One region of the Limosilactobacillus oris genome, then DNA from elsewhere that is predicted to be linked to it. Evidence: predicted binding sites of a transcription regulator. Region 1 holds the regulator's gene; each other region holds the start of a gene.
The links. The regulator LexA, encoded in region 1, represses DNA repair genes until DNA is damaged. The targets are predictions, from matches to a motif close to CNAACANNTGTTNG.

Region 1 (10,191 bases):
CCGTCGACCCCGTTTTTACCCATCAAAATTGCGTCGGCGTTAATTTCCGCAGCCCGCAATGCCGCCGTGGTATCAGTGGAGAAGTATGGGCTCCCCGTTCCACCAGCAAAAATCACAATCCGGTCCTTTTCAAGGTGGCGGATTGCCTTCCGCCGGATATATGGTTCAGCAATCTGCCGCATCTCAATTGAAGTTTGAACCCGGGTTGGCACCCCGATTGATTCCAGGGCATCCTGCAAGGACAGGGCATTCATAATCGTCGCCAGCATCCCGATATAATCGGCCTGGGCGCGTTCCATCCCCAGCTGTTCGCCAGTAACGCCCCGCCACATATTACCGCCACCGACAACGATTGCAATCTGAACTCCCTTGTCATGAACGGCCTTTAGCTCCTTTGCAACATCCTGTAAAACCGGCGGGTTAATCCCGAAGCCCTTTTCACCGGCCAGGGCCTCCCCACTCAGCTTTAGGATAACTCGTTGATACTTAATCTCTGCCATCGTGATCCTCCTTAACAGACCTTGTAAAAAAGGACGCACTCACCAGTACGTCCTTTCGTAGCCAACCGAACGCTTAGTTCATTTGGTCCTTAACTTCTTGTGCAAAGTCGTCTTGCTTCTTTTCGATTCCCTCGCCGACTTCGTAACGAATGAAGGACTTCAGCTTCCCGCCGTTATCCTTAACGTATTCAGCAACGGTCTTGTCGGAATCCTTAACGAACTCTTGGTCAGCAAGGCAGATTTGGGATAAGAACTTGTTCAACCGACCTTCAACAATCTTGTCGACGATCTTAGCTGGCTTACCTTCGTTGAGCGTTTCTTCCTTGAAGATTGCCCGTTCGTGGTCCAAACGGTCTTGGGAAACGTCATCACGGGTCATGAATTCAGGGTTAATAGCGGCAACGTGCATTGCAACGTCCTTGGCGGTTGCTTCGTCAGCACCTTCCAGAACAACCAGGGCAGCAATTTGACCACCTTGGTGCAGGTATGCACCGAAGCTGTCGCCGTCATCCTTTTCTACAACGGCAAACCGGCGCAGACTAACCTTTTCACCAGTCTTTTGGGTAGTAGCGATGATGTCATCGTTCAAAGTCCCGTTGTCAGTCTTGATGGCCAGAGCTTCTTCAACGTTAGCTGGCTTGTTTTCACTGATTAATTCAGTAACCTTCTTCAAGAGGTCCTTGAAGGGATCACTAGCCGCAACGAAGTCCGTTTCGGAGTTCAATTCAACGATGGCTGCAGTATTACCATTAACGGCAATTTCTGCTAACCCTTCGGCAGCAACCCGGTCGCTCTTCTTGGCAGCCTTGGCGATTCCCTTTTCACGAAGGTAATCCATGGCCTTGTCCATGTCACCATCGCTGGCAACTAAGGCCTTCTTAGCATCCATAATGCCGGCACCGGACTTCTTACGTAATTGCATAACTTGAGCAGCTTTGATTTCAGCCATTACTAACTCTCTCCTTTAATTTTAAGATCTTTGCTAAAAAAGGGCTGTTTGTACTTAGGGCCACAATGGTCCATAACACAAAACAGCCCAAGTATTAATCGGTTATATTACTTGCCTTCAACACTGTTCTTCAGGTTCTTCAATGAATCTTCACTAACAGTTTCTTCTTCGGCGTTTTCGTCGGCAGCAGCTTCTGCTTGTTGAGCATCATCTTGACCCTGCTTACCTTCGACAATTGCATCTGCCATCTTGGAAGTGATCAGACGAACGGCACGGATAGCGTCATCGTTTGAAGGGATAACGTAGTCAATGTCGTCTGGGTCGGTGTTGGTGTCAACCATTGCAACGATTGGAATGTGCAGCTTTTGAGCTTCCTTAACCGCAATTTGTTCCTTGTGAGGGTCAACGATGAACAGAACATCCGGGATCCGTGGCATGTCTTCGATCCCACCGAGGAACCGTTCCAACTTTTCGCGTTGCTTAGTTAAAACAGCAACTTCCTTCTTAGGAAGGACATCGAAAGTCCCGTCTTCAGCCATCTTCTTCAATTCCTTCAGACGAGCAATCCGGGATTGGATTGTCTTCCAGTTGGTCAGGGTACCACCTAACCAACGGTGGTTAACGTAGTATTGACCAGCACGAGTGGCTTCTTCTTCGATTGAGTCTTGAGCTTGCTTCTTGGTACCAACAAAGAGAACCACACCGCCATCAGCAGCAACATTCTTCATGTAGTCGTAAGCAGTATCAATCAGCTTAACAGTCTTCTGTAAGTCGATGATGTAGATACCGTTACGTTCAGTGAAGATGTATTCTTCCATCTTTGGGTTCCAACGACGAGTCTGGTGACCGAAGTGAACACCAGCTTCAAGCAATTGCTTCATAGTAACAACAGACATTAGTGTTATACCTCCAAAATGTTTTTTCCTCCCCGGGCGTCAGCTAAGTGCGGAACCTGACAAAAGTTAGGCACATCCCCACTTATCGGCACGGGTGTGTTATATGTTATTAAACACCGAATAATAGTATACAAAAAAGCCCCGTACTTGACAAGTCTTTCAGCCACTAATCAGTTAAATTTCCGTGACCGCACGAAGGAAGCCAGGTTGACCCCGTGGTGCGACAGGTAAAGCAGTTTCTTTTGCCGGGACTGGTGTTTGAAGTGGTATTCTGCACTGAGTGCGTCGTGCTTGCTACTAAAGCGCTCGCTATAAACCAGCCGCAACGGGTGGCGGGATTTGACCTTCGTATACTTGGCTCCTCGAAACTCCTGGTGGGCAGCAAATCGGCGGGCTACATTATCGGTAAAGCCACAATAAAGGCTGTCATCGGCGCAGTAGAGAACGTAGATATAGTAATCTTTACTCTTCTCCATACAACAGCTTCCTCACTTCCGACTGGTAATTTCCTGCCGCATCGTTGACCGTCAATGGTGGGACAACCTTCAAGCCCCCAGCCTTGCCGTCCTTAATAACTTCAATCAGCACCATGTTAGCCTCCCGCCCTGGCTTAGGATAAATTAAACGGAGACGTTTCGGCACCAGCCGGTTTTGCTGGAGGACCGTTAAAATTTCCGTTAGCCGGTCCGGCCGGTGAACCAGGTAACCGTGGCCGTTCATTTTTAGCAGGCCGCTCATCTGCCGGGCAACGGTCACCAAGTTGGTTTTAAGTTCGTGTCGGGCAATTGCCAAGTACTGGTTGGGATTCTTCTGGCTCTTTGCGGTCACCGGAAAATACGGCGGGTTACACAGCACCACATCGGCGGAGTCCTTCGGAATTACAGAAAAAACATCCGCAATATCCAGGTTGAGAACCTGGTACCGCTCCGCCAGGCCGTTTAATTCGATGCTCCGGCGAGCCATATCCGCAATCCGCGGTTGCAGTTCCACTTCGGTAAACTGCCCGCCCAACTTATCATGTAAAAACAAGCCAATTGCTGCGTTGCCGGCACAGAGGTCAACCGTCCGCAGCCGTTGCCGTTGGTTGGGGCGAACAAAGTCAGCGAGCAGGACCGCGTCCAGTGAAAAGGCAAAGCAGCTCGGGCTCTGAATTAACCGCACATCATTACTGTATAGCTGATCGATTCGCTCATCGTCTTTCAATAGGTTAGCCTGGTTTTTCATGACACTTTTCGCCCTCCACTTGCATGTTGCGTTATTTTTCGTCATACTTTACAAAGAAATTAAAAAGATTGGAAGAAATCGCTATGCTTTACACCGTCTTAGTAAAAATCGTTAGCCCATTTTTAACCCTCATTAACGGGCGGGCTAAAATATACAACCGAGAAAACCTTCCGGAAGGAAATTACATCATCGTCGCCCCACACCGGACCTGGATGGACCCGATCCTCATCGCAATCGCAGTTTGGCCCAAGAAGTTCAGCTTCATGGCCAAAAAAGAGCTCTTTAAGAATCCGCTAGCGGCCAAGTTCCTGCGGGCGCTCAATGCCTATCCGGTAGACCGAAAACACCCGGGCCCATCAGCCATCAAGCAACCGGTCAAGCTGTTGCGTCAGTCGGACCTCTCGACCATCATTTTCCCGAGCGGCTCCCGCTATTCAGCGAAGCTCAAGGGTGGGGCGACCCTGATTGCCAAGTTGGCAAACGTCCCGCTCGTGCCGGCTGTCTACCAGGGACCACTCTCGTTCGGTAAGCTCTTTACCCGGCAACCCCGGCAGATTGCATTTGGTAAGCCAATCGTCGTCGACCGCAAGACCAAGCTGGACGAAAAGTATCAAGCCCAGCTAGAAGCGCAAATGCAAGCCGCGTTCGACCAGCTCGATCAGCAAATCAACCCGGATTTCAAATACGTCATGCCCCCCAAGCCAAAGAACGACGACTTCTAACCCCATATATAATAGCGCAGTATACAAACGGCCTCCAACGCTCGGCAAAGTCGAACGCTGGAGGCCTGCTTTTAGTTATGGGACAGGTCAAAATTACTTAGTGTTAGCTTTTTTAGCCTGGGCCTTCATCGATTGCATCATTTGGTGCAACTTCCGGCTGGATGGTTTCTGACCCATTTGGAGCATCATCGTCCGCAGCATTTCCTCAGAAATCGGTGGATTGTTGCGAAGGTAATTTTCCATGTACTTACGAGCACCAAAGAAGCCGACCAGCAGACCGACTAATAGGGCTAAAATGGCCCATACAATTGTTGTCGCCACGAGTATTTCCCCCTTTGCATAGTTACTTGTTCATATTACACGAATGTTAATAAATTGAAAAGAGCTAATCCAATTTAATCATCACGCAGGCCCTTTTTACGTTGAACTTCCCGGACTTTTTCCGGAGTAACTTCATTGCCCTCTTTATCATAGATACGCATCATTTCAATGTTACTACGCATCATTTCCCGGAAGTTTTTAATGTATTCCCGGCGAAGACGCTCACGTTCACGTGTTTCCGCCTCGGTTAACCCTTCTTTTTTATTTTTGTGAGCCAGTTCATTGATCCGTTTCAATAACTTTTCTTGTTCTGCGGATTCAGCCATAATTTTTACCCTCCAATCGTAATTCAGTTAAATGAAAATTATCCAGCAACCTGGTCGGCTTTAACATGGGGTGAAATCCCCCTGGTTTAAAAATAACAGTGTTGCAGCGCAAACTCGCAGCCAGGTTGCCCAAAATAGACTTGCTGCATGTCGCAACCATTCTTGCAAAGGCAGCTACGACGAACTAAACAGGCTGGTTCTAGCACACTCTCATTTTAAGTTAATGTCAAAGTTTGTCAATTGCGAACGTGTGTTTGAAGTTCGGCACAAACTATGATATTCTTTATTATAATACTATTTTTAATGAGGTGTTGGCATAATGAAGCCAGTAAAAAATAAACAATTAGCGGTCCTCAATTATATTCACAAAGCAGTGACCGAACACGGCTACCCACCGACCGTGCGTGAAATTTGCAGTGCGGTCGGTCTTTCGTCCACGTCGACGGTTCATGGACACATCAACCGCCTAATCGAGGGCGGTTTCCTCCAAAAAGACCCCTCCAAGCCCCGGGCACTGGAAATTACGCCCAAGGGGTTCGACCTTCTCGGCGTAAAGCCCCTGCAGACAAAGATTCCCTTGCTAGGGGTGGTTACCGCCGGACAGCCAATTCTGGCCGTGGAGGACGCCACCGACTACTTCCCCATCCCACCATCGATTCAGGATAATAACGACCTGTACATGCTGACCATTCGGGGAACCAGTATGATTAAGGCGGGAATCCTTAACGGCGACCAGGTGATCGTCCGGAAACAGTCAACCGCCAAAAACGGTGATATTGTCATTGCCATGAACGAGGACAACGAGGCCACCTGCAAGCGGTTCTTCAAGGAAAAAGACCGCTTCCGTCTCCAACCGGAAAATGATACGATGGACCCCATTTATCTTAAGAATGTTAGAATCCTCGGCCGGGTCGTTGGCCTTTTCCGGGATAACATTTTTTAAACACCTCAAAAGACGGGGGAAAATAGGGAATAACCTCCTTGCCTGACATGAATGACTAGCGTCCGGCGGCAAATTACCTACCTTGACAAAGTCAGCCTGGAGGTTTGCCACGTGACCTTTGTAATTATTGAAAACTAGCACGAGGCTGGTGAGAAAGCAACCTTTTCTCCCAGCCTCATTGTTATTTTTAAAACTAATTTGCAACTAGCCGCTCAGGCAAAAGCAAACGGCTGGGTTTGATTTTCCAACCAAACGCAACCGTTTTATCCCTCTCCTATTTTTTGCTTAGTTAGCCCGATATTGGCGCTGGTGATCCTTTTGCCCGGCCAGCACAAAGGGTGCGGAGTCGCCTTCTGTACTAAAATTAACGTCTTCCGCAGTCATCCCCAGCTGCTGGTTGAAAAGACGCTCATATTCAGCAACAGAAACTTGCTGGCGGTCCCGCAAGGCTGAGCTAAGTGGTAATACATAATCAGCAAAGTCGGGCTGTAAAATTCCAGTAAAGAATTCTCCCTCCGCTCCCGAACCATAACTAAACAGTCCAAGCCGGTCGCCAGCCTGGGCTTCACCGTTTTGGAGGTAGGACATTAAGGCCAGATATAATGAACCGGTGTATAAGTTGCCGACCTGGCGGCAGGCTGCCTGACTGGCTGCTAGTGCCCGGCGAAAGCGCTCAGCAGTTGCATCCGCCCGGTCGCCTAACACTGCCTCTAAGGCCTTCTTGCCCATTTTCGTAAACGGCAGGTGGAAAAGCAATGCGCTAAAGTCAGCAAGCGGACGGCCGGTTAGTTGCTGATACCTAGTTAGGACTTCCCGGAAGCAGTCGATGTAGACACTAGTCGAATACTTCCCGTCAACGAAGGCTTCGGTAGCGTATAGTGGCCGCCAGAAGTCCATAATGTCCTTCGTCAGGCTGACGCTGGTGTCCTCAATTGCCAGGACCCGTGGGTTTTGACTCACTATCATCGCTACCGCACCGGCCCCCTGGGTTACCTCGCCTGGTGTATTTAACCCATAACGGGCAATGTCAGCCGCAATGACCAGCACTTCTTCCTGCGGGTTCAAGGCCACAATTCCCCGTGCAAACTGCAAACCCGCGGTGGCCGAGTAACAGGCTTCCTTTAATTCTACTGTGCGCACGAAGTCCCCTAGTCCCAGCAGCTGCTTTACGTAAATCGCCGCGGCCTTCGAGTTATCAATGCCTGATTCCGTAGCTACAATCACGGTCGAAATGCGTTTGGCGATTGCTGGCGTAAGCAGCTTTTGAGCAGCAGCGGCGGCAAGCGTTACGATATCCTGAGTTGGCGGGACAACCGCTTGCAGGTCCTGGCCAATTCCGATTGTGTACTTGTCAGGGTCAACCTTGCGGGCAGCTGCTAGTTCCCGCAGGTCCATGTACTTATCCGTAGTTGCAAAAGCGAGCTTATCAATTCCAATCTTCATTCCCTATTCTCCCATCTTGTCCATCGTGGTGTTTAATAATTCATCAACTATGTTATTCCCGAGGTTATCAGCGTGGCCCTTGGTCCACTTAAAGTGAAGGTGCGTAAACTGGGGAAGGATTTTCAGCAATTCCTGCCAGAGCGCCTTGTTGGCGACCGGCTTACCGGTAGAAGTTTTCCAGTCCCGCCGCTGCCAGCCGTAGAGCCAGCCCCTAGTAATGGGATCCAAGACATAGTGTGAATCCAGGGTCGCACTAATCAGCTCATCTTGCCAGTGGTGTGCCTTAATCGTCTGAAGTGCCGTTAACAGGGCCGTCAGTTCCATCTTATTGTTGGTTGCCCCAAACTCGCCGTCGGTTCCGGTGTACTGGTGACCCCGGCGTTCAATCAGGTACGCCCAGGCAGCCTTATCGTCATTTTTGACGTGCTGACCAAGCTGGTTCCCGTGATTGCGAGAACCACCGTCTGTATAGAGCAAAATTGTCGGCCGGCTGATAGTGGCAGGAGCCTGCTGGGCAAACGAATGCTCGTCCAGTTTTAATTGCAGCTGCTTATTACCCCGGTGTGGTTGCGATTCCTGGTCGGAGTGCAACCAGTTCTCAGCCGCCGGACGGTCAACGAATGAACGATACACCGCCCCGGGAAAGCCGATGACCATTTTTTGACACTCCGGCCAACTGGTATAAATGCCTGTTTGCCGTCCCTTTTTTACCGCATAATACTTTCTTGTCATACTTCTTAATTCCTTTATTCTTCACTAGCCATTTTAAATATTATACTATCGAAACCAGGCCGAGTTAACTTTCACGCCAATACCAGCAAACGGATACCATGAGCTAAGATTAAGAAACCGGCTAGAACGATGATGCTTCAACGCCCTAGCCGGTTACACGTTTTAAGTTTAACCGTGGTTAAACGGTAGTAAAAAAGGAGAGTACAGGATTTGAACCTGCGCGCCCGCTCAACACGGGTTCGCCGGATTTCGAGTCCGGTGCATTACCACTCTGCCAACTCTCCATTAAATTTCCAACTTCTATACTATACCAAAAATTCCCCTAATAGTAAACTCAAAAGTTAACTCTGCCAATTCGAACTAAAATAACAGAATAAAACGTCTTCACAGTTCGCCTGGATAGAACTGTGAAGACGTTGACTTTTTACTTCTGGTTAGCAATATCGTAAGTTGTCTGGCCGTTCTTTGCGGTGTACACTGCTTGGCTGGTCTTATCTGGATTAACAATGCTGATGGAGTAATCCCCGTTCAGGGCCTTAGAAACCTGTTCCGAGTTCTTCTTGATTGAATCAGTTAAGTTCGACCAGCCAATCTGGCTAGCCTGGCTGGGATCCTGAACCAGTGCCTGGATTGCTTTCACGGTATTATCATCCGTTGGCTTGACAACGTAAGTGTTGTCCTCCTCCCGAAATTCAACCGTTCCCAACTTCGAATAGCCCTTTTGCAATTGTCGCAAAACAGACATCTGCTGGTTCTGGCCGTTAGCCGCCCCGTTAATCCCGCTAAGGGCGTTCGAAAAACTACTACTCTGCACCTGCTGTGATGAGCTCGTACTAGAGCTGCCTGACTGCGAGCTCCTATTCCAGTACGGCAAATTGATGGCCCCATAAACGACCGCAATCAAGCTTAAAACAACGATAATCGTCCCCGACTTCCATTCACGGTACCGCTGCCAGGAATTGGTCAAATAAAACGCGCCGAGGATTAACGTCAAGCCGGCAAAAATTACTAAAATTAACATTACAAAACTCCTTTAATCAATCAGGTCAGCTATTTAACTTAAAAAAGGCTGAGTTACTCCTCAGCCCCAATTATTAAAACTCCATCAACGCCTTGACATCGTAATCCTTAATCTTTTCCCGACCGTTTAAGTCTTTCAACTCGATCAAGAAGGCGCAACCGACCACAATACCGCCCATCTTTTCAACCATTTCAATTGTCGCGGAGATGGTCCCACCGGTTGCCAACAGGTCATCAACGACCAGGACCCGTTGACCAGGCTTAATGGAATCTTCCTCCATCTGCAGGGTTGCAGTGCTGTACTCTAAAGTGTAGCTCGCACTAATTGCCTTGCGGGGGAGCTTCCCCTTCTTCCGTGCTGGCGCAAAGCCGACACCTAATTCGCGGGCAATCGGGCACCCGACAATAAAGCCACGGGCTTCAGGGCCCACTACCATATCGACATTCTTATTTTTAGCGTAATCAACCAACTCATCAGTTGCCTGCTTATAAGCCTCACCATTCGCCATTAATGGCAGAATGTCCCGAAAAATAATCCCCTTCTCCGGGTAATCAGGAATACTGGCAACGTATTTATAAAGGTCTAAAGTCATACCAGAAATTTTCTCCTTTAATTCTTCTTCAGGCACTGGCTGACCCATTCAGCCACCGTCCCCGCATCACTAAACAGCAGCGTCTGTTCAGCTTGATATTGAGCTAATCGCGCTTGATAGTGATCCGTTTGTTTTAAATCGGTTTTCTGAACGTCAGCAACCAGGTTTAAAACACTATCCTTTATTGTAACAAATCCTGCTTCAGAAAACACACTTATCATCAAATTTAAGCGGACTTCATTGATTCTTAAATACCGACTAACAGCAGACCGTTGTTGCGGCCACTGTATGCTGGCCTGCTGGGCGAGGAAGCGGTACAGACTGGCAAAGTCCGTCCGTGTGGGCAAGCCCGCCAAATAAATACTATTAGCCTCGTAGAGCAGGAGACGGATGATCGCCGGCGCAGCACTATCATTGGCGAAGAGTGCTTTAAAAGCAGCTAAGTCGGCCGGACAATCAACCACCGTCAGCCGCTCATTGGCGAAGTCAATTTTCCCCGCCTCCACCGGCGAAATTGCAGTC
Region 2 (10,191 bases), 670 kb from region 1:
AAAAATACGATGTCATTATTATCGGTGCCGGCCCTGGTGGGATGACGACGGCGCTGTATGCTTCACGAGCTAACTTGAAGGTTGTCATGCTGGACCGGGGAGCTTATGGTGGTAACCTCAACAACACTGCTTCAATCGTGAACTACTCCGGCTTCAAGGACGTGCAAGGTCCAGAGCTGGCGGAAAAGATGTACCAGGGAGCAACCCAGTTTGGTGCAGAATATGCCTACGGAACCGTTACGAAGGTTGAAGTCGATGGGGCGAACAAGAAGGTCACGACTGATATGGGGGAAACCTATGTTGCCCCCGTTGTGGTAATTGGGACTGGTTCTGACCACCGCAAGCTCGGCGTACCGGGTGAAGAAGAATTCGGTGGCCGGGGCGTTTCCTACTGCGCAGTCTGCGACGGGGCCTTCTTTAAGGGCAAGCACTTGGTTGTTGTCGGTGGCGGTGACTCCGCGGTGGAAGAAGGGCTCTACCTAACCCAGCTAGCTTCCAAGGTAACTGTTCTGGTACGGCGGGGCGAACTCCGGGCTCAGCCAATGCTCCAGGATGAGGCCAAGAAGAACCCAAAGATGGAGTTTGTCTTCAACACGAGTGTTACTGAAATCATGGGTGATGACGTCAAGGTGACTGGCGTCATCACCCACAACAACGAAACCGGTGAAGATGGTGAACTGGCAGCCGATGGGGTCTTTATCTATGTCGGTAATATCCCGCTGACTAAGCCCTTTGCCGACCTGGGAATCCTGGACGACCAGGGCTGGGTCAAGACTGATACCGTAATGCGGACCAGCATTCCGGGAATCTATGCCATCGGTGATGTGCGTGAAACGCCGCTGCGGCAGATTGCCACTGCCGTTGGGGACGGTGCCATTGCTGGTCAACAGGTTTATCAATACATCAAGAGTCAGGAATAATAATCTGATGACAAAATCCGCTCAACGGACAAGGCGTTCGCTGAGCGGATTTTATTAGTGTGTTTTTTAAATATTAGTCGATGTCAGAGGTGTAGACAACCGGCTTAATCAAATCAGCAGGTTTGTTGTGCATTAATTCAAGGGCGTCCGGAATCTTATCGAAGCCGTCAAAGGTGTGGGTAATCAGCAGGGACGGGTCCAGGCGACCATTAGTGATCAGGCTAGCTAACTTTTCCATCCGAAGCCGGCCGCCGGGCATTACACCACCGTCAATGGTGATGTTAGCCATCCCGACACCCCAGTTACCGGCATTGATCTTAATGGTATCGTTGCCGTTTAAATAAGCCACGTTACCAATGGAACCACCGGGCCGCGTCATCCGGACTGCCTGGTCAAAGGTGTGCTCAGAATCTCCATCGGCGATGAGGACGCGGTCAACCCCCTGGCCGTTGTTCTTTTCGATAATCTGGTCGGCGATGTCGCCATCGTGGTAGTCGATAATATCCGTTGCACCGTACTCCTTGGCAACTTTGATGGTTTGCGGCCGGGAGCCAACGGCGAAGATCCGACCAGCACCGCGGAGGGCCATCAAACCGACGGGACCAATGCCGATTACAGCGACGGTATCACCGTATTCAACGTGGGCCAGTTCGTCGGCGTTGAAACCGATTGGAATCATGTCGGAAAGCATGGTGGCAACCCCGGGATCCATCCCCAGTGGTAAGTGGGCAAGGTTCCCATCGGCGTCGTTGACGTGAATCCGGGTTGCGAAGACCCCGTCCTTGTTGTTAGAGAACTTCCAGTCGCCTAGCATTCCTCCAGAGTGGGAGGCAAAACCGGCCTGTGCGTTTACGTCTGACCAGTCGGGAGTAACGGCTGGCAAAATGACCTTGTCGCCTACCTTAAAGTCCTTGACCTCATCACCGACAGCGACGATTTCTCCGCTGGCTTCGTGACCGAGAATCAAGTCGTGATGAGGCCCAATTGCGTTCTCGTAAACGCTGTGAATATCTGAAGTACATGGTGCGACCGCCAGTGGCTTTACCAGGGCGTCTCGAGGGCCAATCTCTGGATCGCCTTTTTCAATAAAACCCGTTTCGTTTGGGCCAATCATTGCAAATCCACGTATAGTATCTACCTCTCTTATCAGTTGATTGAAATTCACTTTCTGGCAGGCTGGGCGCGGGTACCTCTCCAGCTCATTTTGGGAAACCATTATAAAATATACTTAATCAAGGAAAGACTCGTTGACAGGAGGAGCAATATGACTAAGAACTACTTTATTAGCTGTAACTTCCTAATTCACGCCGTTAGCGGTAAATGGAAACCGTCTATTATTTGCGCGTTGGGATTGAAGGAGCGCCGGTATGGAGAACTCAAAAGGTACTTTGATGACCTGTACCGGGTTCACGTCTCCGAAAAGGTACTGACCGAGGAACTAAACCAGCTGATTAACGACCAGTTGGTAAAGCGAACCAGTTACCCTGTTGTTCCACCCAAGGTTGTCTATTTCCTAACAGCGGATGGCCTGAGGATGAAGAAAATCCTTATCGAAATGGCGGAATTTAGCGAAGAGCTCGTCGCTTCTGGGAAAGTTACGGATGTTTCCTTTGAAAATGGTGCTGCCGAGATGAAGGGGCTTAGCCACCAGCAAGACATTCACACGGGTAATGACTAAAAGTAGTTTGTCCTTAACTCATCATGCGAATTTATGTACATGTTAACCGCTTCTCGAGGAGGCGACAAGTACTTACTTTTTAGTAAGTTACTATCCAATCAGTAAGTTTTTAACCAGCACTGGCCACTGCCTGAAAAATTTTCCAGTGCTTTGAATAAAAATTTAGTAAAACAATGAGTAAAAACGGCACCCACCAGGAAGATGCGGTATACTATGTACAGATTAAAGAAGTAAAGGAGACTTTATTGTGAGCTGGAAAGACACATACCAAGTATGGAAAGAGCGGACCGATTTAGAGCCGAAACTCAAGCAAGAATTAGCCGCCATGACCGATGAACAGGAAATCGAAGACGCCTTTTATGGCCCACTGTCCTTTGGTACCGCCGGAATGCGGGGCTTGATGGGACCCGGAATCAACCGGATGAACGTGTACACGGTTCGGCAAGCAACGGAAGGTTTGGCTACTCTGATGGATTCACTTGGCGATGAAGTCAAGCAGCGTGGGGTGGCGATTGGCTATGATTCCCGGCACAACTCCTACCGCTTCGCCCATGACTCCGCGCGGGTGCTGGGAGCGCACGGGATTAAGGTTTATATCTACGACAACGTTCGGCCAACGCCTGAATTGTCATTTGCCGTTCGCCAGATGGGAACTTACGCTGGAATTATGATTACTGCCAGCCACAATCCGAAGGAATACAACGGTTACAAGATTTACGGTGAAGATGGGGGCCAGATGCCGCCGAAGGAATCCGACATGATGACCGGCTACATCCGCAAGATTGATGACATCTTCGACATCCAACTAGCCGATGAGCAGGAAATGCTGGATAACGGCTTGGAAACCATTATGGGTGAAGACGTCGACCATGCCTACCTCCAACTGGCAAAGGAAGTCACGGTCAACCCTGAACTGGCTAAGCAGTATGGCAAGGACATGAAGTTTGTTTTCACGCCCCTTTGCGGAACTGGCCGGATGCTGGGTGAACGGGCCCTCCGTCAAGCCGGCTTTACCAACTTCACGATTGAACCTACCGAAGCCCAACCGAATGGTGACTTTCCTAGCTTGGAGCACCCAAACCCAGAATTCCCCGAAGCCTTCGTTCGCTCAATTGCCCTGGGAAAGAAAATTGACGCCGACGTTCTGATTGCGACCGACCCAGACGCGGACCGACTGGGTTGTGCCGTTCGCCAGCCAGACGGCGAATACCAGCTGCTGACGGGAAACCAGATTGCCACGATTATGCTGTCCTACATCCTGGAAGCCCGGAAGCAGACGGGGACCCTGCCAAAGAATGCGGCGGCTGTTAAGTCAATCGTTTCCACCAACTTTGCGGCTAAGGTTGCCGAGAGCTATGGTGTCGATATGATTAACGTCCTGACCGGTTTCAAGTGGATTGCGGACCAGATTCACCAGTACGAAACTGGCAAGGCTGACCACACCTTCATGTTTGGCTTTGAGGAAAGCTACGGCTACCTGATTAAGCCATTCGTTCGGGACAAGGACGCCATCCAGTCACTGACCCTGCTGGCAGAAGTTGCTGCTTACTACCGGAGCCGTGACATGACCCTGTACGATGGCTTGCAGGAACTCTTTAAGAAGTACGGCTACTTCCGTGAAAAGACGATTGCCAAGACTTACGCCGGGGTCGACGGTCCTGCTAAGATTCAGAACTTAATGAAGAAGTTCCGGGAAGAAGCTCCAGCTGACTTTGCTGGTCACAAAGTGGCAGTCACCGAAGACTTCTCCAAGGGCACCAAGACGACCGCTGATGGTCAGGTCAGTGAGTTGGGGATTCCAGAATCCAACGTCCTCCGCTATGTCTTGGACGACGAAACTTGGATTGCTATTCGCCCATCCGGAACTGAACCAAAGCTGAAGTTCTACATCGGCACCAGCGCTGGCTCACTGGACAAGGCCAATGCTAAACTGGCCGACTTTGAAAAGGCACTGCAAGCATTTGCCGAAGAATAAATTAATTTGAAATCAAATGGGGCTGTGAGGTGGCTGAAACCACGTCGCGGCTCCTTTTATAATGGTCAGATTATTAGACGAATGCATGTTTGCATGATACACTAAAATGTGTCTAAATTAGCGGTATGGCGCCGCAATAAGCAACGGGAGGAACAGCTTGTGATTTATCGTCAAGCAGACCGAAAATTTGACCTAGTTTCTGATTACCAGCCGACCGGGGACCAACCGGAGGCCATTAACCAGCTGACCAAGGGGATTGAAAATGGTGATAAGGCCCAGATCTTGCTGGGGGCCACTGGGACCGGGAAGACTTTTACCATTTCTAATGTCATCGCAAACGTCAATAAACCGACCCTCATCTTGTCACATAACAAGACACTGGCAGGGCAGCTGTACGGCGAAATGAAGAAGTTCTTCCCCCACAATGCCGTCGAATACTTCGTCTCCTACTATGACTACTACCAGCCGGAAGCCTACGTCCCATCGAGCGACACCTACATCGAAAAGGACGCCTCCATTAATGATGAAATTGATAAACTGCGAAACGCCGCCACGACAGCCCTATTAGAGCGCAACGATGTGATCGTGGTTGCCTCGGTGTCCAGCATTTTCGGCTTAGGGAACCCGAATGAGTACCAAAATAGCGTCATCTCTTTGCACGTCGGCCAGGAAATCGACCGGGACTTCCTGCTGCGGCAATTAGTGACCATCCAGTACGACCGGAACGACATTGACTTCCAGCGGGGCCGGTTCCGGGTACACGGTGACGTGGTGGAAATCTTTCCTGCTTCCCACAGTGAAACCGCACTCCGGATTGAGTTCTTTGGGGATGAAATTGACCGGATCCGGGAAGTCGACGCCCTGACCGGCGAAGTGAAGGGCGACCGGGAGGAAGTTTCGATCTTCCCTGCCACCCACTTCATGACCAACGAGGACATTATGGACGTAGCCCTGCCGGAAATCGAGCAGGATATGAAAAAACAGGTCAAGAAGTTTACCGACGAGGGAAAGTTGCTGGAAGCAGAACGCCTCCAGCAGCGGACAACCTACGACATCGAGATGATGCGGGAGATGGGTTATACCAACGGGATTGAAAACTATTCCCGTTACATGGACCGCCGGAAACCAGGCGAACCACCGTACACCCTGTTGGACTTCTTCCCGAAGGACTACCTGCTGGTGGTTGACGAATCGCACCAGACGATGCCCCAGGTACGGGGGATGTACAACGGTGACCGGGCTCGGAAGCAAATGCTGATTGACTACGGCTTCCGGTTGCCGAGTGCCCTCGATAACCGGCCGCTGAAACTGAATGAGTTTGAGCAGCACGTCGATCAGGTCGTCTACATGTCGGCCACCCCGGGTCCTTACGAGCAGGAGCAGACCGACCACGTGGCTCAGCAGATCATCCGGCCGACCGGTTTGCTTGATCCGACGATTGAAGTCCGGCCAGTAATGGGACAAATCGATAACCTGGTCGGTGAAATTAATAAGCGGATTGAGCGGCACGAACGGGTCTTTGTGACGACTCTGACCAAGAAGATGTCGGAGGACTTGACCGATTACTTAAAGGACCTCGGTCTCAAGGTCAAGTACCTCCACAGTGATATTAAGACCCTAGAGCGGACGCAGATTATCCGTGACCTGCGGCTGGGGAAGTTTGACGTCCTTGTTGGGATCAACCTGCTCCGGGAAGGGCTAGACGTGCCGGAAGTTTCCCTGGTGGCAATCCTCGATGCCGATAAGGAGGGCTTCTTGCGCAACGAGCGCTCACTAATCCAAACGATTGGACGGGCGGCCCGGAATGAGCACGGGGCGGTCATTATGTATGCCGACGAGGTTACGGAGTCGATGCAAAAGGCGATTGACGAAACGAAGCGGCGGCGGTCAATCCAGATGAAGTACAATGAGGACCACCACATCACGCCCCACACAATCGTTAAACCGATCCAGGAAGCCATTTCGGCGACGAAGGAAACGGCCGATACTGGCGAGCAGGCAGACAGCACGGAATTTACCACGAAGGACTTTGCCAAGCTGTCTAAGTATGCGCAGGCGAACATGGTCGATGAGCTGACCGAGCAGATGCGAGCGGCGGCTAAGCGGCTCGACTTTGAACAAGCGGCCACCCTTCGTGATACTGTTATGGAATTGAAGGCGCAAATGACCGGCAAGAAGACCAAGCCGGGACGGAAAGTGAAGTAGAGGAGGGATAATCCGTTGGCAAACGATAAGATTATTATTCACGGGGCTCGGGCCCACAACTTAAAAAATATCGATGTTAAGATTCCCAAGAACAAACTGGTGGTTATCACCGGCCTGTCCGGGTCCGGAAAGAGTTCACTGGCTTTTGACACCCTGTATGCCGAGGGACAACGCCGTTATGTGGAAAGCCTCTCTGCCTATGCCCGGCAGTTCTTAGGCCAGATGGACAAGCCCGATGTTGACTCCATCGACGGCCTGTCTCCGGCAATTTCCATCGACCAGAAGACGACCTCGCATAATCCGCGGTCGACGGTGGGAACTGTCACGGAAATCAATGACTTCCTCCGGCTACTGTGGGCCCGGGTCGGCACACCAATCTGTCCAAACGACCACATCCCGATTACCAGCCAGTCGCCGGACCAGATGGTCGACCGGGTGCTGGAATTGCCCGAGCGGACCCGGCTGCAGATTCTGTCGCCAGTCGTCCGTTCAAAGAAGGGGACCCAAAAGAAGGTTCTGGCAACGATTAAACGGGAGGGCTTTGTCCGGGTCCAGGTGGATGGTGAAACCTACGACCTCGATGAAGTTCCGGAGCTAAACAAGAATCAGGAACACACGATTAATGTGGTTATTGACCGGATTATCGTCAAGGAGGGGGTTCGGTCCCGGCTCTTTGACTCCTTTGAAGCGGCCCTCCGCCTTAGCGATGGCTACGCAATTGCCGACGTGATCGGCGGCGAGCCAATTCCCTTCTCCGAAAAGTACGCCTGCCCAATCTGTGGCTTCACGGTCGGCGAACTGGAACCGCGGCTCTTTTCTTTCAACGCACCGATGGGGGCTTGTCCGGTCTGTGAGGGCCTGGGTTCCAAGCTGGAAGTCGACGTTGACCTTGTAGTGCCCGACCGCAGCAAGACCTTGCGTGACGGGGCGATGGCACCCTGGAACCCGATCTCGTCCCAGTACTACCCACAACTCCTAGAACAGTTCTGCCAGTCAGTCGGTATCGACATGGACACGCCGTTCAATAAGTTGCCGAAGAAGCAGCAACAGCTGGTCCTCTACGGCAATGGCGACCAGACTTTCCACTTCCACTACGAAAATGACTTTGGCGGCGTGCGGGACGTCGACGTACCCTTTGAGGGGGTCGTCAACAACGTTAAGCGGCGTTACCAGGAAACCAATTCTGACTTCACCCGGGAGCAGATGCGCAAGTACATGACCGAATTGCCGTGTCCAGCCTGCCACGGCTACCGGCTGAATGAGCGGGCACTGGCTGTAAAAATCTCTGGTCAAAACATCGGCCAGGTATCTGACCTGTCCATCAGTGATGCCATTGACTTCTTCAAGCAGGTACAGCTGTCCGAGCAAAACGAGCAGATTGCCCGGCCAATCCTCAAGGAAATCCTCGACCGGCTGACCTTTATGAAGAATGTTGGGGTCGAGTACCTGACGCTGAGTCGGTCGGCCCGGACCCTGTCCGGTGGGGAAGCCCAGCGAATCCGGCTGGCAACCCAAATTGGTTCTAACCTTTCAGGGGTGATGTACGTCCTTGATGAACCATCGATTGGGCTCCACCAGCGGGATAATGACCGTTTGATCTCGTCGCTCAAGGCAATGCGGGACCTCGGCAACACTCTGATCGTGGTGGAACACGATGAAGATACCATGCGGGCCGCCGATTACATCATTGATATTGGTCCTGGCGCCGGCGAGAATGGTGGTCAGGTGATGGCTGCCGGCACACCGAAGCAGGTGATGCGGTCCCGGAAGTCGCTGACTGGTCAGTACCTTTCTGGTAAAAAGTTTATCCCGGTTCCGGCAGAACGGCGGTCCGGGAATGGCAAACACATTGTAGTTAAGGGGGCCGCGGCGAATAACCTGAAGCAGATTGACGTCGAATTTCCACTTGGCAAGTTTATCTGCGTGACCGGGGTTTCTGGTTCCGGCAAGTCGACCCTGGTCAACCTGATTCTCAAACGAATTTTGGCCCAGAAGCTCAACAATAATTCTGCCAAGCCGGGAAAGTATGCTTCCATCAGCGGGGTCAAGAATATCGAAAAAGTCATCGACATTGACCAGTCACCGATTGGCCGGACACCGCGCAGTAACCCGGCCACCTACACCGGGGTCTTTGACGATATTCGGGAGCTCTTCGCCCAGACTAACCAAGCTAAGGTGCGGGGCTATACCAAGGGCCGCTTCAGCTTCAACGTTAAGGGCGGCCGCTGTGAGGCCTGTCATGGGGACGGGATTCTTAAAATTGAGATGAACTTCCTGCCCGACGTGTATGTCCCGTGTGAGGTTTGCCACGGGACCCGCTACAATTCGGAGACCCTCGAAGTGGAATACAAGGGCAAGAACATCGCGGAAGTCTTGAACATGACCGTCTCGGAGGCTCTGAAATTCTTCAGTGCCATTCCAAAGATCCGGCGGAAACTCCAGACAATCGAAGACGTGGGCCTCGGCTATGTTCACCTGGGGCAGCCGGCGACGACCCTGTCTGGTGGGGAAGCCCAGCGGATGAAGCTAGCGTCTGAACTGCACCGTCAGTCCCACGGGAAGAGCTTCTATATCCTGGATGAACCGACGACGGGGCTGCATATGGACGACATCAAGCGGCTCCTCGGCGTCCTCCAACGCCTGGTCGATGCTGGCAACACCGTCCTGGTGATTGAACACGACCTGGACGTGGTGAAGTCTGCCGACTGGCTGATCGACCTGGGACCCGAAGGCGGGGATGCTGGCGGAAACGTTGTGGCGACGGGAACACCAGAAGAAGTCGCCCAAGTCAAGGAAAGCTATACCGGCCGGTACCTGAAGGAGATGTTGGACCGGGACCAACAATGGGCGGCAGACCGGGCTGCTAAGAAGAATAAGTAGATAGTCAAAACAGCTAGGAGTAACCTCAGTTTCTTAACTGTTTTATAGATAATAATGCCTCAGCGCAGTAGCTGGCTGGTAGTTCAAACGCTGATAAATCAGCATTTGACCAACCTAGCCACCCTTGCGGAGGTTCGAAGACAAACACCGAAAATCTGCCAGCCGATTTTCGGTGTTTTTTCTCACTCTCTTAAATTAAATAGTATTATATTTACATTTAATATTATACAAGATATAATATAGTTGAATTAAGTGAGGTGAACAGGATGAAAATACAAATCACAGCAGAGCTGCTCGATGGGGTGGTGTTAGCGATTCTTAAACAGGATGACTACTATGGCTATGCACTGACCCAGCGTGTGCAGTCGGTTATTGATATTTCGGAGTCGACAATGTATCCGGTCCTGCGCCGTTTGAAGAAGAGCGGGGACCTCACGACCTATGACAAACCGTACCAGGGCCGTAACCGGCGTTACTATCAGCTCACGGCAGCTGGTGAGCAGCGCCTAACGGAAATTTTGTCACTTTGGGAG
Region 3 (10,191 bases), 450 kb from region 1:
TTTCCACCAGCTGGTTGCCGAGCGCTGAGGCGTTAGTAGTCAAAAGCGCCGTGACCGACGAAGGCAGGCGGAGCGCTTGGGCTAACCGCTCCCGCCGCTCGGCCGCGGTCAATTTATAAAAGCCGTGCTGCCAATCATTCATGATGCTGCTTCCTTTGGTTGACATATTCGGTAATGATCCCTTCCCGAACACCACTCTCAGAGAAGATCACCCGGCCATCACTGTTCCGTTCGAGGAGGCTGATCAACGGGAGCATCCCCCCAACGATAATGTCGGCCCGCTCCGGTTCTAAGCCGGGCATCTTCTTGCGCTGGGCCAGGTTACGGTTCAGCAATTCCCGGTAGGTCGCGTAAACCGCGCGCGAACTCAACTGGTAACCGTGAATCGACCGTCGATGGTGACGGTGGTGGTAGGACCAGGCCATCCGGGCCAGGGTCCGGTTAGCCCCGCCCAAGAGAACAATCGGGCACCGAGTCGCGTACCGCAGCCAGGGAATCTTCTTTAACCGGTCACTCATTGCTACCTGGGCCCGGAAAAGGTCCGCTGACCGTACGTAGCCATTTAAGTGAAACTGTTCGGATAGGTTGACTGCCCCTACCGGGATTGAAATCATGTTCCGAGCCCGGCGCTGTTGCACCAGGACCAGTTCGCAACTCGCGCCACCAACATCTAAAATCAAACAGTGGTTTAGCTTCAGGGTCCGCACTACCCCTAAGTAATCGTAATAGGCCTCTTTTTTACCCGACAGGACCTGGAGCTGGATGCCAACTTCCCGTTCAACCCGCTCAAGGAACTCCTGACGGTTACGGGCCTGGCGAACCGCCGCCGTAGTAATTGCCCGGACCTTGACACCGGGAACACTTTGGTAGAGCTGCTTAAAGCGTTTGAGGGCTTCGATTGTCCGCTGCATTGCGGGCTCCTGGAGCATTTTCTCACGGCCCATGCCCTCTGATAACCGGGTATTTTCCTTTACCCGCTTAATTTCCCGAAACCGGCCATCCGGAGCCACTTCTGTGATTGCCATGCGCGCCGAGTTAGAGCCGAGGTCAACAATTGCGAGGTTTTCCACTATTTTCACCTCCGCTACTTCAATTTAATTCTAAAAAACTATCCCCTTTATGTTACCATGTTCCGTTCCGTGAAACACTAATTGTTCCCGGCATCACGAAATTTTATTTGACCTAAAAACCGACTCCCGTGGACAACGGGAGCCGGCAACTTTAATTTGAAATTAACCGAAGTAGTTGATGCCGATGGCGTCGCGGACTTCTTTCAGTGTCTGGTTAGCGACCTCATTGGCCCGGGCAGAGCCTTCCTGAAGGATTTGATCCACGTAGTCAATGTTAGCGGCGTACTGTTCCCGCCGTTCCCGGATTGGCTTTAATTCCGCCTGGAGGACATCATTTAAGTAGCGCTTGATCTTCACGTCGCCAAGGCCACCTGCCTGGTACTGTTCCTTGAGCTTAGCCACCTGTTCCTTATCCGGGTCGAAGATGTCCAGGTAGGTGAAGACCGTGTTGCCTTCCACGTGACCCGGGTCGGAAACCTTAATGTGGGTCGGGTCGGTGTACATTGACATGACCTTCTTCTGGATGATGTCTTCATCGTCCGACAAGTAGATGGCGTTCCCCAACGACTTGCTCATCTTGGCGTTGCCATCGAGGCCCGGAATCCGCCCTTCACCCTTTGGCGGGAAGACACCCTCGGGCTCTACCAGGATATCCTGCTGGTAAATCCGGTTAAAGGTCCGAACGATTTCCCGGGTCTGTTCCAGCATCGGCTCCTGGTCATCGCCGACCGGGACCGTGTCAGCTTTAAAGGCCGTGATATCGGCCGCTTGGCTGACCGGGTAGATTAAGAAACCCGCCGGGACACTTTCGCCAAACTTTTTCTGCTGGATTTCCGTCTTGACAGTCGGGTTCCGCTTCAGCCGGGAAACGGTCACCAGGTTCAGGTAGTGCATCGTCAGCTCACTGAGGGCTGGAATCTGGGATTGGACGAAAATGGTCGACTGCTGTGGGTCAATTCCCACCGCCAGGTAATCCAAAGCCACTTCATGCAGGGAGCGGCGGATTTTCTCCGGATCACGAGCGTTATCAGTTAGGGCCTGCTGGTCGGCAATCATGATATAGGTATCATACTTACCGGTGTTCTGCAAAGCCACCCGGTTCTTTAAGGAACCAACATAGTGACCGATATGCAGCTTCCCCGTTGGCCGATCGCCTGTTAAAATTACGTGTTTCTTTTCCGTCATCGTCATTTCCTCCTTAACTAAAAGCGCCCCATTAGCCGTGAAACTAATAGGACGCTTACGCGCGGTGCCACCTAAATTGCAATTGCTTGCCGCTTTAATTACTATTCAAAAGATAAAACCCAGTTCGCACCCCGGGGACCTTTTCACCTGCCGTCCCTCGCTAAAACTCGTGCTACTTAATGCTTATATTTTAGCCGCTTCTCGGCAAAAAGGCAAGTCAGCGGCACAAACACTTGTTCCCGTCGGTGGTTTTTCGTATAATGTATAGGTGAAATCATGAAAGGAGGAGTCCTATCGTGGCCCGGACATACTTAGCGATTGATCTCAAATCATTTTACGCCTCCGCCGAGTGCGCGGCGCACCATCTGAACCCCCTGACTACCAACCTAGTAGTAGCAGATGAATCCCGCACGAGCAAAACCATCTGCCTGGCCGTTTCCCCAGCCCTCAAACGCTTCGGGGTCCCCGGCCGGCCCCGGCTTTTTGAGGTCGAGCAAATCGTCGAACGGTTGAACCGGGAGCGGGCTAAGCAGGCGCCCGACCACCGTCTGACCAAGTTTAAGTCGGTCTACCGGCCCCAGCTGCTTCGCAACCCCCGCTTGCAGATCGGCTTTAAGATTGTTCCACCCCGGATGACCTTCTACCTGCAAAAGAGCGCTGAGATTTACGAAATTTACCTGCGCTACCTGCCGCCGGAGATGATTCATCCCTACTCGATCGATGAGGTCTTGATGGACGTCACGGACTACTTGCAGGAGCACCATGTTTCCGCCCACGCCCTCGCTAAGGAAATCATCCAGACAATCCAGCTCGAGACCAAAATCACCGCCACGGCCGGGATCGGTACTAACCTCTACCTGGCTAAAGTAGCGATGGACATCGTCGCCAAGCGGATCCCGGCTGATGAAGACGGCGTCCGGATTGCGCAAATGGACGAATCATCATACCGCCGTTACCTCTGGGCCCACGAACCGCTGACCGACTTCTGGCGGATCGGCCGGGGTTACGCCAAGCGGTTGAATAAGCTCGGCCTGCACACGATGGGTGATGTTGCCCGGTGCTCGCTTGGCAAACTCTCAGACCCCTTAAACGAGGAGGTCCTCTACCGGGAGTTCGGCAAGAATGCCGAACTAATCATCGACCACGCCTGGGGTTATGAGTCCGCCACAATGGCTGACATCAAAAACTACCGTTCCGACCACCATGGCATCTACTCCAGCATCGTCCTCCCCAAGCCTTACCAGTACCAGGAAGGACGGCTGGTTGTCCGGGAAATGGTTGACATGCTCAGCCTCCAGATGGTCAAGCGGGACCTGGTCGCGGACCGTTTTTCGCTCACCATCAACTACGACGTCCAGAGCCTCCACCAGGGCCGCAGTTTCCACGGGGCCACCGTCACCGACTTTTATGGTCGGGAGGTTCCGCACCCGGCACACGACGCCTTTAGTCTTCCCTTACCGACTGCTTCCCCTCGTGAACTAACCAGCCACTTTCTAACTTCCTTCCAAGGCAAGGTCAACCCGGACCTCCTCATCCGCCGCGTGACCGTGACGGCCAACAACCTCGTTAAACAGGCGGTGGCAGCGCAAATGACCCACAGCGAACAGCTCGACCTCTTCACTAATCCCCATCAGCACGTTGCCGAGGCAGTCGCCAAACAGGAACAGCGGCAGCGGGATCAGCAGGTGCAGAAGATGATCCTGCGCTTGCAAGACCAGTTCGGGAAGAACTCAATCATTCGGGCGGCCGACTTGAAGGACGGTGCTGTCGCCAGGAAACGCAACAAGGAGATTGGAGGCCACCAGGCATAATGGACCAGCAGCAATGGGAAGCAGAACAAAAGCAATTTAACGATACGAGCCGCTACCAGGATATTATGGACGTTCCCCGCCACGTCTCCCGGGCCCACCTGCCAATGCCCCAGGTCGACCGGGCCGGTCAGTTCGCCCCCTTCGCCGCCCTGACCGGCTATAAGGAGCTCCTTGATAAGACGGCAAAACGCTACGCTAACAAGGATTACCTGAGTCGTTCCCAACTAGCGGCCCTCACCAAGAAAATCCAAGCCCTGGCAGCCCAACGTCCCTGGCCGCAAGTAAAGCTGACCTACTTTAACGGTGCCAGCGGCTACTATGAAAGCTACACCGGCCAGCTGGTTGCCGTTGACTGGCGCCGGCAGCGGCTTCGTTTTCGCGATGGCAAGTCCGTGGTCATCCGCAATTTGAAGGAAATTAGGAAAAGCAAAACGCCGAAAAAACGATGACTAAGACCGTTTTTCGGCGTTTTCGCTACCCTACAACCATTCAGCTTTGCTTGACACTCTCCTGAGCCAGCCCTTTCTTGGCAGTTGCCATCATCAAGCGAATCCGGTTCAGCTGGTTAACCACCGACGCACCGGGATCGTAGTCAATCGGCATCAGGTTGGCGCCCTTATACTCACGGCGCAGCTCCTTGAGCATCCCCTTGCCGACGATGTGGTTCGGCAGACAACCAAACGGCTGCATGCAGACGATGTTGTTAACACCGGAGCGGAGGAGTTCCACCATTTCTGCCGGCAGGAACCAGCCCTCCCCGGTCATGTTACCGAGCGACAGTACCGGCTCGGCCCCGGCGACGACATCTTCCCACGGCGTAATCCCTTCGAACCGGTCTGAAGCCCGCAGCGCCTCATCCATTGGCTTCTCGGCCTGCCGAATCAGCTTCAGCAGGACCTCCGCAAAGATTTCCGAGCTCTTTTTGGCGCCCAGGTGGCGGTGACGGTAGACCTGGTTATAGAGGGAGTAGTTCATGAAGCCCACGATGTCGGGAACCACCGTTTCGGCCCCCTCGGCTTCGATGGTCCCGACAATGTCGTTATTGGTAATCGGCGAATATTTAACGAGAATTTCACCGACAACGCCGACCTTTGGCTTGACCACGGCACGTTGCGGAACCGTGTCAAAGTCATGGACAATTGCCGCCACGTTGCGTTTAAACTCCTTGAAACTGCCATTCTCAACGTTGGGCCGGACCCGTTTAAGCCAGTCCTCATACAGGGCGTTGACCTGGCCCTTCTCCACCTCGTAGGGCCGGGTATGGTAAACCAGTCTTTCAAAGAGGTCTTCGTACAGGAAGGCAATTGAGACCCGCTTAACCAGTGGCAGGGTAAAGGTAAAGCCCGGTGTTGTCTCGACCCCCTGGTTGCCGAGCGAGATTGAAACTACCGGAACCTGACCAAAGCCGGCGTCCTTCAAGGCCTTTCGAATCAGCGGCACATAGTTGGTTGCCCGGCAGCCGCCCCCGGTTTGGCTCATCATCACCGCGGTATGGTCGAGGTCGTACTTCCCGCTTTGCAGGGCCTCAACCATTTGCCCAATCGAAATAATTGCCGGGTAACAGGCATCGTTGTTGACGAAGCGGGTGCCCACGTCGACCGAGCGCCGGTCCTGGATTGGCAAGTTGACCACGTTGTAGCCGGAAGCCCGCAGTGCTACGTCCACTAGCTTGTGCTGGTGGATTGGCGACAGCATCGGCAGAAGCAGGGTGTACTTTTGCCTCTTCATTTCTTTCGTAAATTTGACCGGTGCCGGATTATCGTAGAGCTTTTCCGGCCGGACTTGCTTCTCAGTTCGTTCTTTGATGGCCGCTTTGAGGAACCGAATCCGAATTCGGATTGCCCCCAGGTTGTCACCCTCGTCAATTTTAAGACAGGTGTAGAGGCGGTTGTATTGGTTCATAATTTCTTCGACCTGGTCGGTATCGATTGCGTCAAGCCCACAGCCAAAGGAGTTCAGCTGGACGAATTCCAGTTCCGGCGTCTTGGCCGCAATCCGGGCCGCAGCGTACAGGCGGGAGTGGTAAGACCACTGGTTGACCACCCGCAGGCCGCGAACGTCCCCCAAGTGGGCAATCGAATCTTCCGTCAGGACGTGGAAACCAGCCGCGGCGATCATCTGGGAAATCCCGTGATTAATCATCGGGTCGAGGTGGTAAGGCCGCCCCGCAAGGACAATCCCGTGTTCCCCCTTCTGCTTGAGCATCACTAGGGTATCCTCACCCCAGTTGCGGACTTTCTGGTGGAAAGCCGCTAGTTCCTGGTAGCCAGCTTCCAGCGCCGTCCAGACTTCCTGCTTGGTGACGCCCAGGTCCTTGAAACACTCGTAAAGGTTCGCCGCCGTCGACTGGTGGTCCGCCAGGTTGAGGAAGGGGTCGCGGAAATCAACCTGGCCGTTCCGGATTTCGTCGACGTTATTGCGGATGACTTCGGGGTAGGACTGAACAATCGGGCAGTTGAAGTGGTTATTGGCCGCCTTCTTCTCCTGCAGCTCGTAAACCACCGCCGGGTAGAAAATCCAGTCGACGTGGCGGTTGGCAATTAAGGCCGCAATGTGACCGTGAACGTTTTTGGCCGGGTAGCAGACCGTGTCGGACGGAATCGTTTCCATCCCCTTGTCATACTGCTCCTTGCTGCCCTTCGGCGACAGGATGGTCCGGAAGCCCAACTCCTTAAAGAAGGTCGCCCACAGCGGGTAGTCTTCATACATATTGAGGACCCGGGGCAGGCCAATCGTCCCGTGTTTGGCCGGTTTGCCGCGGAGCGGGCGGTACTTAAAGAGCTCCTTGTACTTGCGCTCGACCAGGTTGACCTTGCCGTTATTCCGCGGGTGCTGCCCGTGCAGGTGTAGGGCCCGGGCTTCTCCCCGTTCGCACCGGTTCCCCGTCACGAACTTGCGCCCGTCGTTAAAGATCGTCAGGGTCAGTTCACAGTTATTGGCACAGCCGCCGCAATGCATGTACTCCTTGTCAAAGGACAGGTTGGCCATTTCCTTTACCGACAGCAAGCTGGTCCGGTCACCGGCCTGGTAGTTCTTTTCCGCAATCAGGGCCGCGCCGTACGCCCCCATCAGGCCAGCGATGTTCGGCCGGACCACGTTGACGCCCGCAATCTTTTCGAAGGCCCGCAAGACGGCATCGTTGTAGAAGGTTCCACCCTGGCACACAATGTGGTCACCCAATTCGTCGGCACTCCGCATCTTAATGACCTTAAAGAGGGCGTTCTTGATAATGGAGAAGGACAGGCCGGCGGAAATGTCGCCAATCGTGGCCCCCTCCTTTTACACCTGCTTGACCTTCGAGTTCATAAAGACCGTGCAACGGGAGCCAAGGTCAGCCGGGTGCCTTGCCAGGAGAGCCGCCTGGGCGAATTCGCGGATGTCGTACTTCAGGCCCGTCGCGAAGGTTTCCAGGAAGGACCCACAGCCGGATGAACAGGCCTCATTCAGCTTGATGTCCGCCAGGGCGCCGTTCTTGACCGTCATCGCCTTCATATCCTGACCACCAATATCCAGGATAGAGTCAACGTCCGGCTGGAAGTAGTGCGCCGCCTGGTAGTGGGCCACCGTCTCCACTTCGCCTAGGTCAACATTGAGGGCGTTTTTGATCAGGTGCTCCCCGTAGCCGGTTACGCAGGCTTTGCCAATCCGGACGTCTGCTGGCATCTTCTCCTGCAAATCGCTGAGCATCTGCTTGACCTTCGCCAGGGGGTCGCCGTCGTTGTTATCATATTCGGTAAACAACAGCTTGTGGTCGGCTGACATCAGGACGATTTTGGTAGTCGTGGACCCCGCGTCAATCCCCAGAAAGGCCGTCCCGTGGTAGTCAGCCAGGTTGCCGGCTTCGACCCGGTCTTGGGCGTGCCGCTGGCGAAAGGCGGCCAGTTGGTCTTCATTTTCAAAGAGCGGCGCCAACGAGTGGGACGGGGCCAAGGCGGACGCGTCGCCATTCTCCAGCCGGTCCAGCAGGATGATCAGGGTCAACTCCGGCTGATCGGCCGCATACAGGGCCGCCCCCTGGGCCACGAAGAGTTGCGGGCTTGCCGGGAAGATCACTTCTTCGTCCGTCAGGTGGAGGGTTTTAATGAAGCGCTGGCGAAGCTGGTCCATGAAGTAGAGGGGGCCACCCAGAAAGGCAACATTCCCGCTGATCTTATGCCCTGCCGCCAGACCGGAAATGGTTTGGTTGACCACAGCTTGGAAAATACTAGCAGCAATGTCTTCTTTGCGGGCCCCATCGTTGATTTTTCTCAATTTCTTTGTGAAACCAGCTTCTTATGCTTCCTTGACCACGAAGAGGCGGCTGCTAAAGTCGGACGGGTCCTTCTCTGGCTTCGTCCGGTCCATAATCCGCGGGACAAAGTAGCCGGCGGTCATTAACTCAGCACCGGAGAACTTCTCCTGGCTGTCATTGACCATGTACTGCTTTTCTGGATCCAAGCCGGCAAAGTAAACCCGGATATAGGCTGGGTTGGCTCCATTGAGGATCTGGAAACGGGCCGCGATCGCCATAGTACGGTCGTCATTGACCACTTCCCAACCGTAAACGTTATCGCTAACCGTGTCCGGATTTTCCAGCCGGTAAAACCGCCCAAACTGGAAGAGGCGCCGGTATTGCTTGTAAAAGGCCACCTGGTCTTTGATTTCCGCCAACTGGTCGGCCGGCAGTTTCGTGATATCCAGTTCGTAACCAAAGTCCCCGAAGTAAGCTACTGCGGCCCGGGTGGCCAAGGAAGTCAAGCGGCCCACCTGGTCATTCGGCACGGCCGAAACGTGGGCGCCCCACATCGACTGCTGATAACCATAAGAAGTCCCGCCCTGGATTTTGATCCGTTCCACCGCATCAGTATCGTCACTGCACCAGGCTTGCGGTGCGTAGTACATCATACCAAGGTCAAAACGGCCACCACCGGAGGCACAGGATTCAAAGAGAACCTTTGGGAAAGCCCGCGTCAACCGGGAGTAGAGCTGGTAAACACCAAGGATGTAGCGGTGGGCAAACTCCAATTGCCGGTCGGCTGGCAGCTGAGCCCCGTACATTTCGGTAATGTTCCGGTTCATGTCCCACTTGATATAGTCCAGCTGGGTCTTCTTGATAATCGCGCTGATGTGGTCAACCAGGTAATCAACTACCTCGGTCCGCGTCATGTCAAGGACATACTGGTTCCGTGCTGGCGTACTCTGCCGGCCCGGCGTGGCAATCATCCAGTCTGGATGGTCCTCATAGAGCTTGCTATCAATTGAAATCATTTCCGGTTCAAACCAGAGGCCGAACTTCATCCCCCGGTCGTGCACCTTCTGGGCAAAGCCGTCGATTCCGTGGGCGAACTTCTTCTCATCAACGAACCAGTCACCCAGACTAGACTTGTCATCGTCCCGGTGACCAAACCACCCGTCATCCAACACGAACATTTCAATGCCGAGCTTGTGTGCCTCGTCGACAATTGGCATCAGCTTCTCCTCAGTGAAGTCCATGAAAGTGGCTTCCCAGTTGTTAATCAGGATTGGCCGCTCCTGGCGAGCAAAGTGCGGGTTGATCAGGTGGTCCTGGTAGAAGTCCGCCAGTTGGTGACTCAGTTGGTTAAAACCAGCGCTGGTGTATGTCATGACCGCTTCCGGTGTCTGGAAACTTTCGCCGTCCGCTAAGTGCCAGCCGAATTCATCCGGGTTGATTCCAACCAGCACCCGGGTCGTGTCAAACTGGTCCACTTCCACGGAGTCGATGAAGTTGCCGGAGTAAATAAAGTTGAAGCCGAAGACACCACCCTGGTTGTTGTCGGTGTGCGGCCGAGCCAGCATAAAGAACGGGTTGTGCTGGTGGCTGGAAGCAGTCCGCAAGCTGCTGATGCTCTGCACGCCGGAGCGTAATGGTGTCCGGCTTAGGTGCCGTTCCCGCGCCCAGCTCCCATCGAATTGCACCATGTCATAATTGCTGTCCGGCAGGTCTAGCTGAGCACTCAGGGCCCGGTTAAGGACGATTGCGTCGCCGTGGTTGGTAAAGGTAGCGCTCCGGACAATCACGTCTTCCTTGTCAAAAGCCGTGTAGTGCAGGGTCAGCATAACGTCGGCGTAGCTATCCCGGAATTCGATGTCTAGGGTCTGGGCGTCGTCCCCCTGGTCATCAAAGC

Region 2: a site for LexA is predicted at 4,652-4,665, ahead of uvrB (excinuclease ABC subunit UvrB). Genes of this name have one in related genera too.
Region 3: a site for LexA is predicted at 2,482-2,495, ahead of N4599_RS08285 (Y-family DNA polymerase). Genes of this name have one in related genera too.

Annotation. Positions count from the first base shown of each region.
Region 1 is NZ_CP104398.1:103,997-114,187, reverse strand. Features, by position in the region: gene pyrH (UMP kinase) at 1-500, opposite strand, end outside; gene tsf (translation elongation factor Ts) at 574-1,449, opposite strand; gene rpsB (30S ribosomal protein S2) at 1,557-2,345, opposite strand; gene N4599_RS00645 (GIY-YIG nuclease family protein) at 2,516-2,821, opposite strand; gene N4599_RS00640 (tRNA1(Val) (adenine(37)-N6)-methyltransferase) at 2,808-3,569, opposite strand; gene N4599_RS00635 (lysophospholipid acyltransferase family protein) at 3,653-4,291, shown strand; gene N4599_RS00630 (YneF family protein) at 4,385-4,612, opposite strand; gene N4599_RS00625 (DUF896 domain-containing protein) at 4,687-4,938, opposite strand; gene lexA (transcriptional repressor LexA) at 5,258-5,881, shown strand; gene N4599_RS00615 (hydroxymethylglutaryl-CoA synthase) at 6,167-7,324, opposite strand; gene N4599_RS00610 (ribonuclease H family protein) at 7,328-8,056, opposite strand; tRNA gene N4599_RS00605 (tRNA-Ser) at 8,252-8,340, opposite strand; gene N4599_RS00600 (hypothetical protein) at 8,481-9,077, opposite strand; gene N4599_RS00595 (adenine phosphoribosyltransferase) at 9,151-9,669, opposite strand; gene recJ (single-stranded-DNA-specific exonuclease RecJ) at 9,687-10,191, opposite strand, start outside.
Region 2 is NZ_CP104398.1:769,216-779,406, reverse strand. Features, by position in the region: gene trxB (thioredoxin-disulfide reductase) at 1-920, shown strand, start outside; gene N4599_RS04060 (NAD(P)-dependent alcohol dehydrogenase) at 994-2,034, opposite strand; gene N4599_RS04055 (winged helix-turn-helix transcriptional regulator) at 2,185-2,598, shown strand; gene N4599_RS04050 (phospho-sugar mutase) at 2,846-4,573, shown strand; gene uvrB (excinuclease ABC subunit UvrB) at 4,733-6,778, shown strand; gene uvrA (excinuclease ABC subunit UvrA) at 6,794-9,658, shown strand; gene N4599_RS04035 (PadR family transcriptional regulator) at 9,925-10,191, shown strand, end outside.
Region 3 is NZ_CP104398.1:1,666,351-1,676,541, reverse strand. Features, by position in the region: gene N4599_RS08300 (hydroxymethylglutaryl-CoA reductase, degradative) at 1-142, opposite strand, end outside; gene N4599_RS08295 (Ppx/GppA family phosphatase) at 135-1,070, opposite strand; gene trpS (tryptophan--tRNA ligase) at 1,233-2,255, opposite strand; gene N4599_RS08285 (Y-family DNA polymerase) at 2,549-4,066, shown strand; gene N4599_RS08280 (YolD-like family protein) at 4,066-4,515, shown strand; partial or broken gene N4599_RS08275 (acyl-CoA dehydratase activase-related protein) at 4,556-8,308, opposite strand; gene N4599_RS08270 (alpha-galactosidase) at 8,339-10,191, opposite strand, start outside.